2 linked regions of the Limosilactobacillus reuteri genome follow. The protein of the gene in region 1 interacts with the protein of each later gene in a pairwise test. Links are inferred from orthologs where the notes say so. Each region holds a gene or a part of one and is shown on either strand. Other genes may lie near its edges.

Region 1 (8,043 bases):
AATGCTGGTTCTTTAGCTGAGGTTACGACAACTGCCATATCAACATTAGCAACAGGCGGCCGCACCAACTGATTGCGACGAGGCAAGATTTTTAATAAATACCCTTCCTGTTGATTTTCAGCACTGAATTCAACATGATCGCCAACTACTGGCTTGATCTTTCGTTGACGAAAGTTTCCACGCGCCCTTGTCCGATAAATCTTTTCATCTGCAATTACATCATAAAAGCCACTTAATGATTGTTGGATTATTCCTGTTTTCAATTATCCAGTAATATTTGTTGCACTCATAATCGTTCGTCCATTGCGAACAACACGGTATGCACCTGTTTGTCCTTGTTTAAGGGTAAATGGCACATTAATTGTTGTTTCCTGATTAATTGTAATATCTTGATACTCCATTGTTAAATTATGGTTGGCATCTCTGATATATACCTGTACACGGTTTTCACGCTGGCCACCATTTCCATCGAATGGAATGTTAATCTGAATATTCGTCGTCTTTGTTTGATTACCAGAATTAGCAATGGAAACCGTTAACGTATCACCATGATTTAATGTCGATCCAGCTCGCGGCGTCTGATTAATCACATGGTTAGTCGCGATTGTTTTTGATTTTTTCTCTTGAGTTGTCAATTGCAAATTATTTTTATTTGCAAACTGTTGCACAGCACTAATATCTTGATTCTTAAAGTTTGGAATCTTAATTGGTTCTTTCCCTGCGCTTACTCGAAAAATAATTGTGTTAGCAGCAGGCTTAACAATCGTACCTTTTTTGTGGTTTTGTCTGATAATCTGTCCCTTATCGATATCATCCGAATACACTGGTTCTTGATGAACTTGAAATCCCTTGCGACGAAGGTTAGCGGCTACTGAAGAATAGTCCTCACCAACATAATCAGCCATTTGCAATTGCTTAACTCCTGTACTAACCGTTAAATTAATTGGGGTACTAACACGGGTCTTATGGCTGACGTCAGGATTGGTTGAAACAATTCGGTTTTTATCAACCGCCTGACTATTTACTCGAGTAATCTTACCAATCCGTAAGTTTTGCTGGTGCAATCGTTGTTCTGCCTTTAGCACTGTCATTCCTTCTACATCGGGGATGATTACTTGACGGATCAAGAACCACCAGCTACAGACTGCAATCAGCACAATCATGCCAAGCGTTCCACTAACAATCCCATATTTTTTCCACTTTTGCGGTTTAGTTGATGGATCAACGGTTGGTGAATCAGTTGACTTCTTTGGTTGGTAATCATCAGCTTTTAGGTGTTTAATATCTAACACCTTAGTTTCTCCATTATCATCTTGTTGGATCTTTAACCGCGGCTCATTAGCTCTTTGTGGATCAAGGACGGTTTTCAAATCAGCCGCCATTTCATTAACTGAACTATACCGCTCAGCTGGTTCCTTTGCTGTCGCTTTAATGATTACGTTTTCGAGTGATTGAGGAATTTCTTTGTTCTGTTCACGAACAGAAGGTATTTCTTCGCGGAAATGCTTCAAGGCAATTGAGACAGCCGTTTCTCCTTCAAACGGAACCTTTCCTGTTAGAAGTTCAAACAAGATAATTCCTAGTGAATAGATATCTGATTGTTTAGTAGCAATGCTTCCTCGCGCTTGTTCTGGGGATAGGTAGTGAACTGACCCCATCAAGGTATTAGTCTGCGTTAATGAGTCTTGCGATACAGCAACCGCAATTCCAAAATCAGTAATTTTAACGTTTTTATTTTCATCAATTAAGATATTTTGTGGTTTTAAGTCCCGGTGGATAATCCCATGAGCATGGGCGGTCGCAACTGCTGAAAGCACCTGTTCCATAATATCAATAACTTGTGGAAGTGGAATCGGATAGTGCTTTTTTATATATGCTTTAAGGTCTGTCCCCTTTACATATTGCATTACCATGTATTGCAAGCCATGATCCTCACCAACGTCATAAATTCCAACAATATGAGGATCATTTAACTGCGTTGCGGCCATTGCCTCCCGGTGAAATCGCCGTTTAGTACTTGGATCGTCCCGTAAGTCAAGACGCAATAGTTTAACAGAAACGTCCCGATCAAGAACCATATCATGTGCCAAGTAGACATTAGCCATTCCACCTTCACCCAGTGACCGAATTATCCGATATCGGTGACCAATTTCATATCCAGGATTCATCTATCCCTCCTGGTTACTATTAATCCCAATTAAAACGGTAATATTATCTGGTCCGCCGGCATCATTTGCCATTTTTATAAGTTGAGCACATTTCTCTTCAAGCGGTCTCGGCAATTCAAGCACCTTGATAATCCGCTCCTTAGAAACAGTCTTAAACAAGCCATCAGAACACATTAACAGTTGATCACCTTCGTTTAATTCAAAGCGGTTTACATCAACTTGTGCATCCTGTGAGATTCCAATTGCCCTTGTAATTATATTGCTCTGGGGTAGCTTTAGTGCTTCATCTTCTGATATATCTCCCGTTTTTACCAATTCATTAACCAATGAATGGTCTACTGTAATCTGCGTTAATAGGTTTTGATGAAGGATATATCCTCGACTATCACCAATGTTAGCAACCACAACCGCATCCTTAAATGCAATAGCGGCAACCATTGTTGTTCCCATCCCCTGCAAGCGAAGATTACGTTTGGATTGCGCTAAGATTTTATTATTGATTAATTGGGTTTCACGAGCAAACCAGCGGATCCCTTCCATCGAAGTCTGCGGAGGCCTTTTTTTAAACTGACTCCCCAAAGTCGCAACTGTTTGCTCTGCAGCGATATCTCCGCTACGATTGCCACCAATTCCATCAGCAATAACCATTAATTGATTGCCTAGCTTGTTAGTAAACACAGCAACCCGGTCCTGGTTTTGCTTTCGTTGGTGGCCGATATCTGTTTGATAAGCAGCTTTCATTTATATTCCCTTCTTAAGGCTACTGACGAAGAAGCCATCAGAATCAAAATCACTCGGTAATATAGTTAAGGTTGGTGAGTGACGATTATCCTTAACTTTTCGTGCAGTTGTTGTTTTTACTAACTCAAACTCCGGATGTTCAGCTAGAAACGTTTGAACAGTATCATCATTTTCTTGCTGTAAAATTGTGCACGTGCTGTATGTGATTATACCGCCTTTTTTAACTTTTGCGGCAACCGCATTTAAAATTGCTAACTGAATCTTATGTAATTGCTTGCTATCATTTAGCGTTTTTGTATAACGAATTTCTGGCTTCCGGCGTAAAAGTCCAATCCCACTACAAGGTGCGTCAACTAAGACCTTGTCAAAACTTTCATCATCAAAAAGTTGATCAACTTCCCGTGCGTCAAGGGCATGAGCAGTAACTCGCTTTTCAACTCCCAGTCGACGAGCATTCTTTTCAATCAATCTAACCTTATGTTGGTGAATATCAAGTGCATCAACGTGGCCGTCTTCATTAGTGAGGGCTTCTGCTATTTGAACGGTCTTTCCACCCGGAGCTGCACAAGCGTCCAGGACTTTATCCCCTGGCTCAATATGCATGCTTTCCACGGCTAACATGGCACTTTCGTCTTGAATAGTAATTTCGCCATTTTTGAAGAGATCGGAACTGATAATTTCACCTTTAGTAATTACTAAAGCATTTTGCGCAACTTGACTTTCTTGATATTCAATTCCAGCAGCATCTAAAGTTTGTTTGACGGTTGGAAGGTCAGTTTTGACGATGTTAACTCTAATTACCTGATGAGCCGGCTCATTAATTGATTGAAGTACTTTTTCAGTATTTTCTTCGCCATATTCCCTAGTCAGCTCGTTGACTAGCCACCGTGGGACACTATTTTCGATACTTAACCGCAAATCACGTTCATCAATTTGCCGCAGGTCAGGTAATCCTTTCCGCAAAATGGCATGTAAAACGCCAGTGACAAACTTTCGAATACCTGGATTTCCTCGACGTTTAGCTATTTCAATACTTTCGTCAGTTACCGCCCAATCCGGAACTCGTTCTAAATAATGATACTGGTAAAGTGCAGACAAGAGAAGCGTCTTTACCCAAGGATCAAGCCGTTTTCCCTGCACAAACCCATTTAGCCAATATTCGAGGGTAAGTTTATGCTGCAAAACACCATAAATAATATTAGTTGCCAACCGGCGATCTTTATCTGCCAACGAGTACCTTTTTAATAACTGGTCAACCTGCAAGTTTGAGTATGCACCATTTTCGACAACTCCTTCAAGCGCCACTAAAGCTAATTCACGCGCATTTTGCGGTTGAAATTTAGTCTTCACTTAGTCTTCACTTACAACTTGGCCTCCCTCTGTAATATCTTTATGTCCATTAAGGTAAGAAGTAATATCCATCGCCTTTTTCCCTGCTGGCTTTAACTTATTAATCTGGTATGTCGTTCCATCTCCAGCGGCAATTACTAATTGATGCTTCGTGACCCGCACTACTTTCCCTGGTTCAAGGTCTGTTTTTTCTTCTAATGGGGTCACATCATAAATTTTTGTGCGTAATCCATCAATAATCATATTACCAAGAGGAGCCGGCCGTAATCCCCGCACCTTCGCATCAATTAACCGTGCCGGAAGTCGGAAATCAATCTGTTCTTGTTCACTAGTAATGTTGGGAGAAAAGACTACTTTATCTGGATCTTGAGCGACCGGATTAACATCCCCGCTAATAAGTTTAGGCAGCGTTTCTAACAGCAAGTCTCTTCCTAGCAAACTAAGCTTTTTGAACATAGTGCCACTATCATCAGTGTCTTCAATCGGAATAGACCTTTGTGAAATAATATCGCCCGCATCCATCTTCTTAACCATGTACATAATGGAGACCCCGGTTTCTTTATCATCATTAATAATGGAATATTGAATTGGGGCCCCTCCACGATATTTTGGCAGTAATGAACCGTGAACATTGATTGCTGCAATTTTAGCAGCCGCCAATAACTTTGTTGGAAGGAATTGCCCATAAGCAGCAGTAATCATTAAGTCAGGCTGCAAATTAATAATTTTCTCCATTTCAGGACTTTTGCTGAGTTTAGCTGGCTGTAAGACTTCGATATTATATTGTTCAGCTAATTCTTTAACTGGCGATTGATGAAGAGTACGTTTCCGGCCGATATGGTGGTCTGGCTGGGTAAGAACTGCTTGAATATCGTATTCTGGATTATCAATTAAACTTTGTAAAATCGGAACAGCAAACTCGGGTGTTCCCATAAAAACGACTGATGTTGACATTTACATAAAATATTGTGGATCTGGATCGATACTTACTTGGACATCCTTAAAACCGCGACTTTGCGTATCCTGAAGAATATCAAACAATAGCTGATGCAAGTAAGGATCCTTCTTATATTTGATGACAATTTGGTAATAGTAACGACGCTTCATCCGGGCAATTGCTCGCGGAGTGGGGCCAAGAATAACCGTCGAAGATAATAATCCCTGCTTTAGGCGACCATAGATATCTGCCATTGCCCTAGCTGCTTTGGCTTCTTCGGGATGACTGGCCATCAAACGAACGGTGTAATAGTATGGCGGATAACTTGCTTGTCTTCGTAGCATCATTTCCTGGTTAAAGAATTTTTCGTAATCGTGCATTTTGGCATCTTGAATAGCGTAATGGTCAGGGTTATATGTCTGGATAATAACTTCCCCCTGCTTATTTGCCCGACCAGCCCGACCGCTAACTTGACTTAGCAAATCAAAAGTCCGTTCACTAGCACGAAAATCTGGTAAGCCTAGACCAGTATCAGCATTTAAAACCCCTACTAAGGTAACATTAGGGAAATCAAGCCCTTTTGCAATCATCTGGGTTCCTAATAAAATATCCGCTTGGTGTTGACCGAACTGTCGCAATAATTTTGCATGCATTCCCTTCCGTCGAGTGGTATCAACATCCATGCGAATAATCCGGGCCTGGGGTAATAATTGATGCAATTCTTGCTCAACCTTCTCTGTTCCAGTCCCATAATAGCGAATCTGATGACTATGGCAATTGGGACATTCACGGGGGATTGGTTCTTCATGACCACAATAATGACATTTCATTGTCCGCGTATCCATATGGAGCGTCAAAGAAATATCACAATTAGGACATTTTAAAACATTTCCACAATCACGACACATCATAAAGGATGAAAATCCCCGTCGATTTAGCATTAAAATACTTTGCTCGTTCTTTTGCAGGCGGTCATTTAATTCGGTTAATAGTTTTTGAGAAAAGTTACTCTCCCCGTACTTTTTAATTTCATCTCGCATATCAACCACTTCGATTGGTGGCAGTTCCTGTTTATTTACCCGGTGAGGAAGACGCAACAAGTGATAAACGTTTTTTACTGCTCGCGCACGACTCTCCAGACTAGGAGTAGCAGAGCCAAGAACTACAGGCGCTTGATTATATTTTCCCCGCCATTTAGCTACTTCACGCGCCTGATAACGGGGTGATTCATCTTGTTTATAACTAGATTCATGTTCTTCATCAAGAATGATTAGCCCTAAATTAGTTAACGGAGCAAAGACTGCTGAACGGGCACCCACAACTACTTGCGCTTCTCCACGTTCAATCCGTCGCCATTCATCATATCGTTCACCATTCGATAAACTACTATGTAAAACAGCAACCTTAGAGCCAAATCGTCGCCGCACACGGTTAACAATCTGGGGCGTTAATGAAATCTCGGGTACAAGCATTAATGCTGTCTTTCCCTGTTGAAGAGCATTAGCAATCGATTGCAAGTATACTTCTGTCTTGCCACTCCCCGTAACTCCTTGTAAGAGGAAAACTTTAGGGTCATGATTGTCGATTGCTTGATTAATCTGGTTAACAGCATTTTGTTGATCGGCGTTGAGCTGCAGGGGGGCTACTAAATGAGCATCATCAGGAGTGCCCTGCATAGCCAAGGGTTGTCGATATACTTCAACTGATGTTTTTTCTAGCCATCCCTTCTGTTGTCCCTGATTGAAGGTGGCTGCTTTTAAACCAGTTTTATGTTCAGCATCCTTTTGCTTAACAACTTGACTACCAATTGATTGTAAATATGAAAGAAGACGGTTTTGAGCATGAGCATTAGCATGAAGGGATGCGCGCTCATCTTCCAGTTGTTCAAAATTAAGCAAAGAGCGAATACCAGTCACCGTTTTAGCTTTGGCTCGATCCTCCACTTGGTATTCAATCGTTATCTTTCCTTCCTTTTGCAGTTTGAACAATTTACTTAAGATTGCCGGTTTATCTTGTACCGCCGCCATTTCTAATTCATCTCGCCCATGAAAAATGTCAAAGGCAACATGCTCGTCTACTTCATCTACAATTCGAATAATTCTAGTAGTCTTAGCCTTCAATAAGTTAGGCAACATCGTATATAAGCAAGAAATCCAAAAAGAGTAAGTAGTATCAGCTAACCATTTGCTAAGATTCATTAATTCAGGATTAATTACCGGTTGAAGATCCATTATCGCCTGAATTGGTTTGAGTTCTCCCTCATATTGGGATGCATTGTCAAGGGCAACAACAAATCCTTGAACAGTCCGTTTTCCCTTTCCAAAAGGCACAATCACTCTTACTCCAACTTGAATTTGTTTTTCAAGTTTTGGCGGAATCTGATAAGTATATGGTTGATTTGTTTGCATTGTTGGAACATCAACAACTACCTGTGCCAACTCTGGCATTTAATCACCTGACTTTAATTTTGCACTAATTAATTCAATAATCTCGTTTGCAATTTTAGCTTTAGATTGGCGAGCTAATTTAATTGGCGTTTGATCTTTTTGTAAGATGGTCACTTGATTCTGGTCACTGCCAAATGCTCCCATATCTCCCGCCACACTATTTGCAATAATCATATCCGCATTTTTGCTAGCAAGTTTACGATTAGCATTTTCTAGAAGATCATTTGTTTCTGCCGCAAACCCAACGATGTATTGACCGTTTTGCTTCATCTTCGCAATATTCTTTAAAATATCAATAGTTTCAGTAAGCGCAATGGTAAGATGCGGGTTACCATCTTTTTTCTTAATTTTATGATCAACTACCTCAACTGGGCGATAGTCAGCAACTGCGGCCGCCATG
Region 2 (12,359 bases), 660 kb from region 1 along the record:
TTACGATTGTCGCTAGCAGTGTCCCGCCAATCATTAATTTCCGCGGGTTAGCTCGGTCAAATAGCATTCCGCTAATATAACTTCCGACAACATTTGCTCCTGAATAAAAGAGTAAAACGATTCCCGATACAGTTAATGACTCATGCAACTGATCGTGAATATAAATTGTTGTTAATGGCCAGACAAAACTATTCCCAATACTTCCAAGGAACATTCCGAATAAAAGCCATTTTAATTCTACGCCTTGACGGTTCATTTAATTATTATCTTCAGGGATATAGGAAATCGAAGTGAACTTATTATAAGACTTTGCAAATAATAATTTAACTGTCCCCCGCGGACCACTACGATTCTTTTCAATGATGACTTCAACTTCACTAGCATTTGATCCATCGTCATCCTGATTATTTCCCGGGTTATTATTATCTTCCGAATCTTCATCGTGCTCATAATAGTCATCACGATAAAGGAAACTAACAATATCTGCATCCTGTTCAATCGATCCAGATTCACGAATATCAGATAAAACCGGGCGCTTGTCTTGTCGCTGTTCAACTCCCCGCGACAACTGTGATAGGGCAATAACTGGAACTTCTAATTCCTTTGCCAGTTTCTTTAGTTGTCGAGAAATTTCTGAAACTTCTTGTTGCCGGTTATCAGGATTACTCCCTTCAATCAACTGAAGGTAATCAATTACGATCAATCCTAAGTTGCCTTTTTCCTTTGCTAAGCGCCGACAACGTGCCCGAATTTCTGCTACCTTGATTCCTGGTGTATCGTCAATATAGATACTAGCGTTACTCAAGGCACCAGTTGCAATAAATAAACTTTGCCATTCATCCTGCGTAAGCTGTCCGGTCCGTAAGTGGTTAGCGTTAATATTTCCTTCAGCACAAAGCATCCGGTTTGCTAAAGACTCCGCACCCATTTCAAGACTGAAAATTGCGACCGTATTATCGGTTCTAGTTGCAACGTTTTGAGCAATATTCAAAACAAAGGCAGTCTTCCCAACAGCAGGTCGTGCCGCAATAATCACCAACTCATCTTTATGCAGACCAGTCGTCATCTCATCTAATTGAGCATATCCAGTTGAAAGTCCAGTAATCTCTGAATCTTGACTAGAGAGCTCACTGACATGGTTAATTGACTCTTGTAAAACGTCACTAATACTTTTAAAACCAGTTTGACGACTATTTTCCGAAACTGACATAATTTCTTGCTCAGCCCGGTCAAGTTGATCTTCAATTTTGTCATTTCCAGCATAACTATCATTGATAATTTTGGTTGCAGTATTGATCAACCGTCGTGAAATCGCCTTATCATGAACAATTTTTGAGTAATAGACAACGTTAGCAGCCGTCGGAACCGCTGTTGCAAGTTCAGCAATATAAGCAACTCCACCAATATTTTCCGTTTGATTATCCTGATCAAGGACATTTTTCATCGTTAACGGATCGATTGGCTGGTCCGCATCATTTAGTTGGACCATCTTTTCAAAAATAATTTGGTGAGCCTTCCGATAAAAATCTTGCGGCTCAAGATATTCCATCGCATCAGCCAACGCGTTTTTACTTAAAAAAGCAGCTCCAAGAACTGCTTTTTCTGCTTCAATATCGCGTGGCTCTTCTTGCACTGGTGCATTATCCATTTACTTTTCAGCAATGTGAACACGAATTTGAGCTTCGACTTCTGGATGAAGTTTAATTGGCACATTTACGTAGCCAAGCGCCTTAATTGGAGCCGCCAGCTCAATCTTTCGCTTATCAATTTTAAGGTCAAATTGTTTTTGTAAAGCAGTTGCAATTTGTTTTGTTGAAATTGAACCAAACATCCGGCCATCTGTACCGGCTTTTCCACTTAATTCAACAACTGTATTATCATCTTCAAGAATCTTCTTCATCCGCTTGGCATCAGCTAATTCTTCAGCAGCATGTTTTTCTTCAGCACGTTGTTGACCCTTTAGTTGGCTCATCGCCGCCTTAGTAGCTTGTTTTGCTAATCCACGCTTAATTAAGTAGTTTTGAGCATAGCCATCTGGAACTTCCTTAATTTGACCACGTTGACCACGGCCTCGTACATCTTGTGTAAAAATAACTTTCATTCACTCCTCTGTATCGTCTTGCTCTTTATCAGGTTTAGTTAGAATATCAACTAACTCTTGCTTGACCTGTGTAATATCTTTATCACTGATTTGTGTAGCAGCATTTGCAAGGTGACCGCCACCACCCATTTTTTCCATGATTACCTGGACGTTGACATTTCCCATTGAGCGTGCTGAAATTCCGATCTTGTTATCAGCACGTTCAAAAATTACAAATGAAGCTTCAATCCCACTCATTTGGAGCAACATATCAGCAGCCTGGGCAGCCGTGACAGGATCATAAACCTGTCCCTCTTCACCCGTACATAATGCTATTTTATCATTTATTTCCGCTCTTGAAATCAAATGATTACGCATCATGAAGGTTTCTGGATTTTCTTTCATAAATGATTGAATCATTAAACCATCGGCACCAGCAGAACGCAAGTAACTAGCTGCATCAAAAGTTCGCGTACCAGCACTCTTGGTGAATGATTTTGTATCAACCTGAATCCCTGTTAGCATTGCCGTTGCTTCAAGCTTGTTAAGTCCTTTTCCTTCACGTGGTTGGTACTCAAACATTTCCGTAATTAACTCACAAGTTGATGAAGCATATGGTTCGATATAAACAAGCAATGGATTTTCAGGAAAGTCCTCGCCGCGACGGTGGTGGTCAATGATAACAAGTCTGTTTTGCATTTTATCATATAATTCAGGAGCAATGGTAATTCCCCGCTTAGCATGGTCAACCATTACTAACAAACTGTTATTTGTCGCTTTTTCTAACGCTTCGACTGGTGAAATAATATGGTCCTTAATCGTCTGGTAATTATCAATCTCATGCATCAAACGTTGAATATCAGAGTGTGGATGTTCATCATCAATCACAATCCAACATTCTTTACCGTTCATTTCCGCAATCCGTCGAATCCCCAAACAGGCACCGACTGAATCCATATCTGGATTGGTGTGGCCCATCACAAATAATTGGTCTGATTGAGCCATTAATTCTTGTAATGCTTGACTAATCATCCGTGCTCGTACCCGGGTTCGTTTCTCCATCGGGTTGGTCTTTCCACCATAGAAACGTGCCTCCTGATCTTGAGCCCGAACAACAACTTGGTCTCCACCACGACCTAACGCGAGGTCAAGGTTATTTTGTGCTGTATCAGCAAGCTTTATCAGATCATTTTCGCCATAAGCAATTCCTACGCTAAGAGTAACTGGCGAATTTTGCTTGGATGTATTTTCACGGATAACATCAAGAATCTTGAATTTTTGTTTTTCAAGTTCTTTTAATGAAGCTTGATGTCCAATAATCAAGTAGTTATCATCATCAATGATCTTCATCAATAAGTGATTAGCAACTGCCCAATCGCTTATTTGTGAAGTTACGTAATTATGAAGATTAGAGACATCAGAATCACTCATTCCTTGAATCAGCTCATCATAGTTATCTAGGTAAATATTACCAATGAAGATTTGTTCATCCTTATATTGTGCACTAATCTGTTCATATTTTGTAATATCTAATAAATAAACTACCTGTCCGTGATGCTGAACCAAAAATTCAAATTGATGGTCACGCCATGTCACTACTTGTGTTTGCTTATCATCTGCATGATCTTTTATTAATTCCGCTAATTTTACATCAACATCTGCAATCGGCTTCCCTACAACAATTTCAAGATTAAAATAACGCGCCATATATGGATTAATCCATTCAACCTCATGACGCTTATTTAACATAATCATTCCCATGGGCATTTCCAGTAATGCTTCTTGTTGCCCACGTTGGACTTTATACGTTAATTCATTTAAATATTCATGAGCATCGACTAATAATTTTCTTAACCGCCGAATACTAATAGCTCCACCAATAACTGCGATTACTAAAACAATTAGTCCAATAATCCAGTTATCCATAAACCCTAAAATAAGCCCAATGATTGTTAAAAGCACTATATAGCAGACATTCCAGCGGACGGCTGGGTGTTCAAAATAAAACTCCCAGTTCTCACGACTGAAAATTTTTCGCATCTATAATAGGTGTTGAGCCACAAGTGAATCGGTTACTAATACATTTGCATATTTTCCAGCTAAGGCCGCTTTGATTGCTTTTAACTTATTCATTCCACCAGCGATAAGAACTGATTCCCGAGCTTGTTTTAGATCATCTAAAGCAATAGCAACTGTGCGATCATTTAACTGGTCATCAACGATTTTCCCGCGTTCATCAATAAAGCGAGAAACAAGGTCCCCGGCTGCTTTCTCTTGCAAGGTTTTAATTTGCTGATCATTAAAATAACCTAGTTCAAATAGCGTTGCATCTTGTTCCGTCGTTTCTACCGTAAAAAGTGCCACGCTTGTCCGCTTACCAGTATCTAAAATCTCGTTAATAAATTTATCTTTTATCACCATCTCTTTAATTTGCTTATTTTCAAAAATTAAAGGAAGCGGAAGAATCTGCGCCTGGGTATGGTAGCATTTATTAAAACATTTAGTAACCTCTACAACATAATTATTATGAGTAGAGTTCGCCACTGTTCCTTTAAAATAGACCACCTGAACATTTTTACGGTCATTTGGTATCAATTGACGTGCTACGCTGACCAGTGTCCTTCCCCAACTAACACCAATAACATCATTATCCTTAACTTTTTTATCAAGGTAACGAGCCGTGGCCTTACCTAAAGATGATAAAATTTCAGCCGTTTCATTGCTTTCTGGAGTACTAATAATGACATCCTTTAGTTGATACTTTTCTTTTAATTGGTGCTGCAGATCTTCAATATTGCTAAGGGGATCATTTATTGAAATTTTGACAATATTTTTCTCGCGTGCAAATTGAAGTAATCGAGAAATTGTTGGTCGCGATAAATTTAGTTTTTTTCCGATTTCTGCTTGGGTAACGCCATCTAAATAGTAAAGTTTACTAACCTGGACGGCCTGTTTAATTTGTTGCTTACTATCCACCTATTCTTTACCAATAACTTGCATACTATGGCTAACGCCCAACTTTGTAGCTCCAGCATTAATCATTGCTTCTGCTTCTTCGGTTGTATGAATACCACCAGAAGCCTTTACTTCAGTGGGAGTTTCTTTAGTAGCTGCTGACATTAATTCAGCATCATGAACTGCTGCTCCACGGGTTGAGAAACCTGTTGATGTTTTTACAAAGTCAGCACCTGCATCAGCAACAATCTTAGATGCCTTAGTGATTTCATCATCAGTTAGCAAAGCTGTTTCAATAATTACCTTTGCAACCTTATTGGCATTATGAGCAACTTTAACAACTGTCTTAATATCATCAGCTACTTTAGCATAATTTTTGCCTTTCATTTCGCCAATATTCATAACCATTTACTCAGTTTCAAAAACTTTTGTTGCAGTTGTAGTGGCTCCAAGAGGAAAACCAATAACAGTTGCTGTTACTACATCAGTTTCTTCTAATGCTTTATGAGTTTTAGCAACCCAGTATGGATTAATCATAACAGTATGAAAATGATTATCAATTGCTTGCTTAATAACTTTTTCTACTTGTGCTTCTGTTGCTTCGGGACTTAGTAAAGTATGATCAATATATTTATTTAGTTTCATCTAGTCTTCTGCAACGAATGGCAAAAGACCCATGATCCGTGCACGCTTGATAGCGATAGTTAACTTACGTTGGTTTTTAGCACTGGTACCAGTAACCCGACGTGGTAAGATCTTACCACGTTCAGAAATGAACCGACGTAATAAATCAGTGTCTTTGTAATCGATGTATTCGATGTGGTTTGCGGCGATGAAGTCGACCTTACGACGACGACGTCCGCCCCGACGTTGTTGTGCCATTTAGAATGGTAATTCGTCATCAGCTAAATCAATGGATTGACCACCATCATCACTACTTCCAGGGAACTGGTTGCCAGCATTTTGATTGGGATCGAAACCATTGTCCATACTTGGTGACGGATTACTTTGAGGAGCATTATTTCCAGGTTGTGGTTGACTGCCATATTGTGGAGCCTGAGCACCAAACGATTGTTGGGTATTGTTAAATGGCTGTTGAACGCCTGATTGGTTCATACCACCATTTTGACGAGGTTCTAACAATGCAAAGTTATCTACAACAACTTCGGTAACATATACACGGTTACCCTGTTGGTTTTCATAATTCCGGGTTTGAATACGCCCTTCAATTCCAACAAGTGAACCCTTATGCGTAAAGTTACTAAAGTTTTCAGCGGATTTACGCCAAATAACGCAATTGATAAAGTCAGCATCACGATCACCATTTTGGTTTCGGAATTGCCGATCAACAGCTAACGTAAATGAAACAACAGCCGTCCCGCTGGTTGTGTACCGCAACTCGGGATCTCTTGTTAAACGCCCAGTTAAGACTGCACGATTAAGCATTTAAGCATCAAGCTTAACAATCATGTGACGTAGGATATCATCACTGAACTTAGCTAAACGATCAAATTCGTTTAAAGCTTGGTCTGAATCAGTAGTTAAGTTTACCACGTGGTAAGTACCTTCAGTGTACTTAGCGATTGGGTAAGCAAAACGACGAGTTGACCAATCCTTTGAGTCAGCGATAGTTGCACCATTGTCCGCCAAGATCTTGTCGAATCGGTCTACCAATTCGCTCTTTGCAGATTCTTCGATATCAGGACGAATGATGTAAGTAATTTCATATTTGCGTGTTTCCATTTAATTTTCTTCTTGTGAGGAATTATTAGTTACTTCTTCAGTCTCCTCATCGACTTCTTTATCCACCTTTGCAATCGTAGCAACACGGGCACCATTATCCATCTTAATTAAGTGAACACCAACCGCAGATCGTCCAGTTTGCGATACACTTTCAATGCCAAAACGAATAATTACTCCCTGGTCGGTCACTAACATGATATCTTCATCACCATTGACAGTCGTTAAACCAACCAGCGGGCCATTCTTTACAGTAACATTAACTGTCTTAACTCCTAATCCGCCCCGGCCTTTGATTGGGTATTCAGAAGCAGGAGTTTGCTTTCCAAAACCATTTTCACTAATTACAAGTACCTTGCTATCAGAATTAAGAGGGGCAGCGCCAATTACGTAGTCTTCATCTCGTAAACGAATCCCACGAACTCCAGCCGCGCTTCGCCCCATTGACCGAACAACTGATGATTTAAAGCTAAGAGCATATCCATTATGAGTACCAATAATCATTGGCTGATCTTCACTAATAACTTCTACATCAATCAATTCATCGTTTTCATGGAGATTAAGCGCCTTTAATCCATTACTTCGAATATTCTTAAACTCTGTTACTGCTGTCCGTTTAACTGTTCCTAGCTTAGTAATAAAGAAGAGGTATTTATCATCATCGTTAGTTTCATGTGAAACATTGATAACAGCGCTAATCTTCTCTTTATTATTAATTCCAAGCAGGTTAATAATTGGAATTCCCTGCGCAGCCCGACCATATTCAGGAACTTCATACCCTTTCATTGAGTATACTTTTCCTGAATTAGTAAAGAAGAGCAACATATCATGAGTTGAGCTAGAAATTAGTTGTTCAATAAAATCATCTTTATGAACTCCCATTCCCTTAACACCACGACCCCCACGATGCTGAGACTTAAATTCATCAACTGGAAGACGTTTAATGTATCCATTGTGGGTCAAGGCAACGATAATATCTTCTTCTTCAATTAAGTCTTCATCTTCAATATTGGTAATATCACCAACTTGAAGTTCAGTCCGCCGTTCATCTCCAAAACGTTTTTGAATTTCCATCAATTCGTCATAAATGATTTGATTGATCCGTTCACGATGAGCAAGAATATCCTTGTAATCAGCAATTGCTGCCATTAATTTTTGGTATTCATCCTCTATCTTTTCCCGTTCTAGACCGGTCAACCGAACTAACCGCATATCGAGGATAGCTTGAGCCTGTCGATCTGATAAACCATAATTATTCATCAACTCATTTTTCGCTACTTCACTTGTTTGTGAATTACGAATAATATTAATTATCTCATCAATATGGTCTAAAGCGATCCGCAATCCGGCAACAATGTGCGCACGATTCTGGGCTTTCTTTAATTCAAATTCCGTTCGCCGCCGTACAACTGATTCCTGGTGTTCCAGATAATATTGCAAGATTTGTTTCAAGCTTAAAATCTTTGGAGCCCCATTAACAATTGCTAGCATATTGAAGTTAAAAGTTGTTTGCATCAAGGTCATCTTGTAAAGATTATTCAAGATAACTTCAGCACTGGCATCACGACGAACATCAATTACGATTCGCATTCCGTCACGGTCAGTTTCATCGTTAACATCAGTAATTCCATCAATATCTTTATTCCGAGCTAATTCAGCAATTCGTTCAATTAACTTTGCCTTATTAACCATGTATGGAATTTCGTGAACAATGATCCGTTGCTTACCATTCTTCTGTTCTTCAATATCAACTTTTGCTCGAACAATAATAGTTCCCCGACCGGTTTCATAAGCTTTACGAATACCGGACTTACCCATTACTACTCCACCAGTTGGAAAGTCGGGACCAGGAATAGCCTTCATTAGTCCTTCCGTTGTAATATCAGGGTTATTCATTAACATATGCAGGCCATTAATAACCTCACCTAAATTATGGGTTGGAATATTAGTAGCCATCCCCACGGCAATCCCTGAGGCACCGTTAACTAATAAATTAGGAAAACGAGCTGGTAATACATCCGGTTCTTTTTCAGTACCATCATAGTTATCATGGAAATCAACGGTATTTTTATTGATATCCCGAAGCATTTCAACTGCAATTTTGCTCATCTTTGCTTCGGTATAACGCATGGCGGCCGCTCCATCACCATCAACTGACCCGAAGTTACCGTGACCATCAACAAGCATGTAACGATAACTAAAGTCTTGAGCCATCCGCACAAGTCCTTCATAAATTGAAGAGTCACCATGTGGGTGGAACTTACCCATTACATCCCCGACAATCCGGGCTGACTTCTTGTAAGGCTTATCGGGAGTAACCCCTAATTCATTCATTCCATATAGAATCCGGCGTTGTACCGGTTTTAATCCATCACGGACGTCTGGAAGCGCACGTGAAACAATAACACTCATTGCATAATCCAAGAATGAGTTTTTCATCTGACTCGTAAGATTTACATCCGTGATCCGATTAGGCATATCTTGTTCAGCCAATTACAGGTCAAGGTTTTCAACGAACTTAGCATTTTGCTCAATAAAGTCGCGCCGTGGTCCGACCTTGGTTCCCATTAGCATTGGGAAAATCTTATCAGCCTGTTCTGCGTCGTCTAGTTTTACTCGTAATAGGTGCCGATTTTCTGGGTCCATTGTTGTTTCCCATAATTGCTCAGCATCCATTTCACCTAGCCCTTTGTAACGTTGAATAACTGGCTTAGGACTTGGCTGCAGTGAGCTTACAACCTGCTCTAGTTCTTCATCAGAGTCAATGTATTTTACAAATTTACCTTGCCGAACTTGATATAGCGGCGGTTGGGCAATATAAACATACCCATGCGTAATCATTGGTTTCATAAAGCGGTAGAACAAGGTTAACAGTAATGTCCGAATGTGGGCACCATCGACATCCGCATCAGTCATGATAATCAATTTATGGTAATTAGCCTTTGTAATATCAAAGTCATCTCCAAAACCTGTTCCAAGAGCGGTAAATAGAGAACGAATTTCGTCATTAGCTAGAACTCGATCAAGGGTTGCTTTTTCAACATTCAAGATCTTTCCTCGAATTGGAAGGATTGCCTGGGTGAGTCGCGAACGTCCCTGCTTTGCTGATCCACCGGCAGAATCCCCTTCGACAATAAATAATTCTGAAATTTCAGGATCCTTACTCGTGTTATCAGCTAACTTACCTGGCAAATTGCTAATTTCAAGACCACTCTTTTTACGAGTAACTTCCCGTGCCCGTTTAGCAGCCACTCTTGCTTTGGAAGCGAGTTGACCTTTTTCAATAATTTGCCGCGCTTCGTCTGGGTGTTCTAATAAGAACCGGTTAAATGTTGCCGCAAAGACATGGTCAGTCGCTGTTCGTGCATCTGAATTTCCTAACTTAGTCTTAGTCTGTCCCTCGAATTGCGGATCAGGGTGCTTAATGGAGACAACAGCAGTTAAACCTTCCCGTACGTCATCTCCTGATAAGGTCTCATTCGACTTTAAAATACCTGCTTTGTGGCCGTAGTCATTAATAACGCGTGTAAGAGCCATCTTAAATCCGGTCTCATGAGTTCCACCTTCATAAGTATGAATATTGTTAGTAAAAGTTAGTAAGTTGCTACGATATGAATCTGTATATTGTAAGGAAACTTCAACAGTAATATCATTTTCTTTACCTTCCACGTAAATTGGTGGATCAAATAAAACATTTTGATCTTCATTAAGGTATTCAACATAATGACGAATACCACCTTCATAATGGAATTCTTTCCGTTCATGATCTATTTCTCGTAAGTCTTCGATCGTGATTTTAAGTCCCTTATTTAAGAAAGCTAACTCTCTTAAACGATCAGTTAAAGTTTTAATATTGTAAGTCGTTGTTTCACGGAAAATTTCTGGATCCGGCTTAAAGTGAACGGTTGTACCATGCTCAGTTTCTGGAAGTCCTTCTTCAATTACCTTCATTGCAGACTTAACATGACCATGATCAAAATCCATGTAGTAACGTTTACCTTGACGAGCAACTTTAACATCTAATTCAGTAGATAAGGCATTTACAACAGAAGCCCCTACCCCGTGAAGACCTCCAGAAACCTTATATCCGCCGCCGCCAAATTTTCCTCCGGCGTGCAGAACAGTAAAGACCGTTTCTAAGGCTGACTTTCCAGTTTCTTTTTGCGTATCAACTGGAATTCCACGACCATTATCCTTAACAGTAATACTGTTATCTGGATTAACTACAACATTAATTTCATCACAGAATCCTGCTAAGGCTTCATCAATTCCGTTATCGACAATTTCCCAAACAAGGTGATGAAGTCCCTGGGCTGAAGTGGAACCAATGTACATTCCGGGACGCTTTCGAACTGCATCCAATCCCTTTAAAACCTGAATTTGACTAGCATCGTATTCGCTAGCCAATTCCATCTTGGTTTCTTTTTGTTGTTCGTTGCTCACTCACTTTACTTCCTCCTTATTCAAAGTGCCGTGCTCAATTTCAAAAATCGTGGGTTCATTAATTAGCTGGCGAGCAACATCACTCAAACTAGTTGTCGTCAAAAATGTTTGAACTTTATTCTGAATGGCTGTTAACAGGTGTGTTTGTCGAATTGTATCTAGTTCCGATAACACATCGTCCAATAATAATAATGGATACTCGCCTGTTTGCTCTTTCATCAAATCAATCTCTGCTAGCTTTACTGATAGTGCTGTCGTTCGCTGTTGTCCTTGCGATCCAAAAGCCTGTACATTTTTATCATTTACCAGAAAGCGGATATCATCACGATGGGGGCCGTAAATTGTTGTCCCCTGCTCAATTTCACGCTGTTCGTTGTCTTGATATAATTTAAAAAGGGCCTGATAAGCCTCTTCAGCAGTAGTCTCATCATTAACCTTTAATTGATTAACGTATTCAAGCTGTAATGATTCCTTATTCAGTGAAATCTCTTGATGTAAATCAGCTGCCCATCCTTCAAGGTGCTTTAAAAAATGTTGACGGGCAATAATTACTTCCGCACCAAAAGCAGCAAGCTGATCAGATAGGACTCCTAAAAGGACGCGATCAGTTTGTTGCTTATATTTTAGTTGCTTTAAATATTTGTTTTTTTGTCGTAAGAGTGTGCGGTATTGGCCTGCATTGTAGAGATACTTGCTACTCATCTGGCTAAATTCTCGATCCATAAAGTGGCGCCGTAAAGCTGGGGACCCTTTTACCAACGACAAGTCCTCAGGAGCAAATAATATTGCATTTAGTTGACCAACATACTGTGATAATCGCGCTTGTTCTAAATGATTTACCTTTGCCTTTTTTCCTTTACTTGAGAATTGTAATTCAAGTGGAATCTTGCCAATACTTTTCTCTACTGTGCCACTTATTAGAGCTGATTTTTCTTGCCAATTAATAAGTTCATGGTCATTACTTGTTCGATGACTCTTGGTCAGGGAAAGAACATAGATTGCCTCTAGCATATTCGTTTTACCCTGTGCATTATGACCAATTAAAACGTTCACTCCAGGGTTGAAGTGAACGGTTAGATCCTGATAATTTCGAAAGTGATGTAAATGCAATTCCGTCAGAATCATCTACTTACTCTTAATA

Evidence for each region.
Region 2: the proteins of priA (region 1) and ssb interact in binary tests that used the Escherichia coli proteins (3 or more experiments, as listed by UniProt). The link is inferred for Limosilactobacillus reuteri from one-to-one orthologs.

What each region holds. Positions count from the first base shown.
Region 1 is NZ_CP059275.1:704,138-712,180, reverse strand. Bases 4,929-8,043 are described here. They hold priA (primosomal protein N'), read right to left. Parts: upstream 7,644-8,043; coding sequence 5,214-7,643; downstream 4,929-5,213. Other genes in these bases: coaBC (bifunctional phosphopantothenoylcysteine decarboxylase/phosphopantothenate--cysteine ligase CoaBC), read right to left, coding at 7,644-8,043; fmt (methionyl-tRNA formyltransferase), read right to left, coding at 4,929-5,213. Outside these bases: rsgA (ribosome small subunit-dependent GTPase A), read right to left, coding at 1-263; pknB (Stk1 family PASTA domain-containing Ser/Thr kinase), read right to left, coding at 264-2,168; HHK02_RS04130 (Stp1/IreP family PP2C-type Ser/Thr phosphatase), read right to left, coding at 2,169-2,909; 16S rRNA (cytosine(967)-C(5))-methyltransferase RsmB, read right to left, coding at 2,910-4,259; more of fmt, read right to left, coding at 4,260-4,928.
Region 2 is NZ_CP059275.1:1,359,896-1,372,254, reverse strand. What follows is about bases 4,700-7,699. They hold ssb (single-stranded DNA-binding protein), read right to left. Parts: upstream 6,482-7,699; coding sequence 5,918-6,481; downstream 4,700-5,917. Other genes in these bases: gyrA (DNA gyrase subunit A), read right to left, coding at 6,779-7,699; rpsF (30S ribosomal protein S6), read right to left, coding at 6,482-6,778; rpsR (30S ribosomal protein S18), read right to left, coding at 5,681-5,917; HHK02_RS08055 (sugar-binding transcriptional regulator), read right to left, coding at 4,700-5,056. Also shown: HHK02_RS08075 (MDR family MFS transporter), read right to left, coding at 1-256; dnaB (replicative DNA helicase), read right to left, coding at 257-1,648; rplI (50S ribosomal protein L9), read right to left, coding at 1,649-2,101; HHK02_RS08060 (DHH family phosphoesterase), read right to left, coding at 2,102-4,120; more of HHK02_RS08055, read right to left, coding at 4,121-4,699; more of gyrA, read right to left, coding at 7,700-9,268; gyrB (DNA topoisomerase (ATP-hydrolyzing) subunit B), read right to left, coding at 9,269-11,188; DNA replication/repair protein RecF, read right to left, coding at 11,219-12,343; S4 domain-containing protein YaaA, read right to left, coding at 12,344-12,359. UniProt on the Escherichia coli protein: Plays an important role in DNA replication, recombination and repair. Binds to ssDNA and to an array of partner proteins to recruit them to their sites of action during DNA metabolism. Acts as a sliding platform that migrates on DNA via reptation.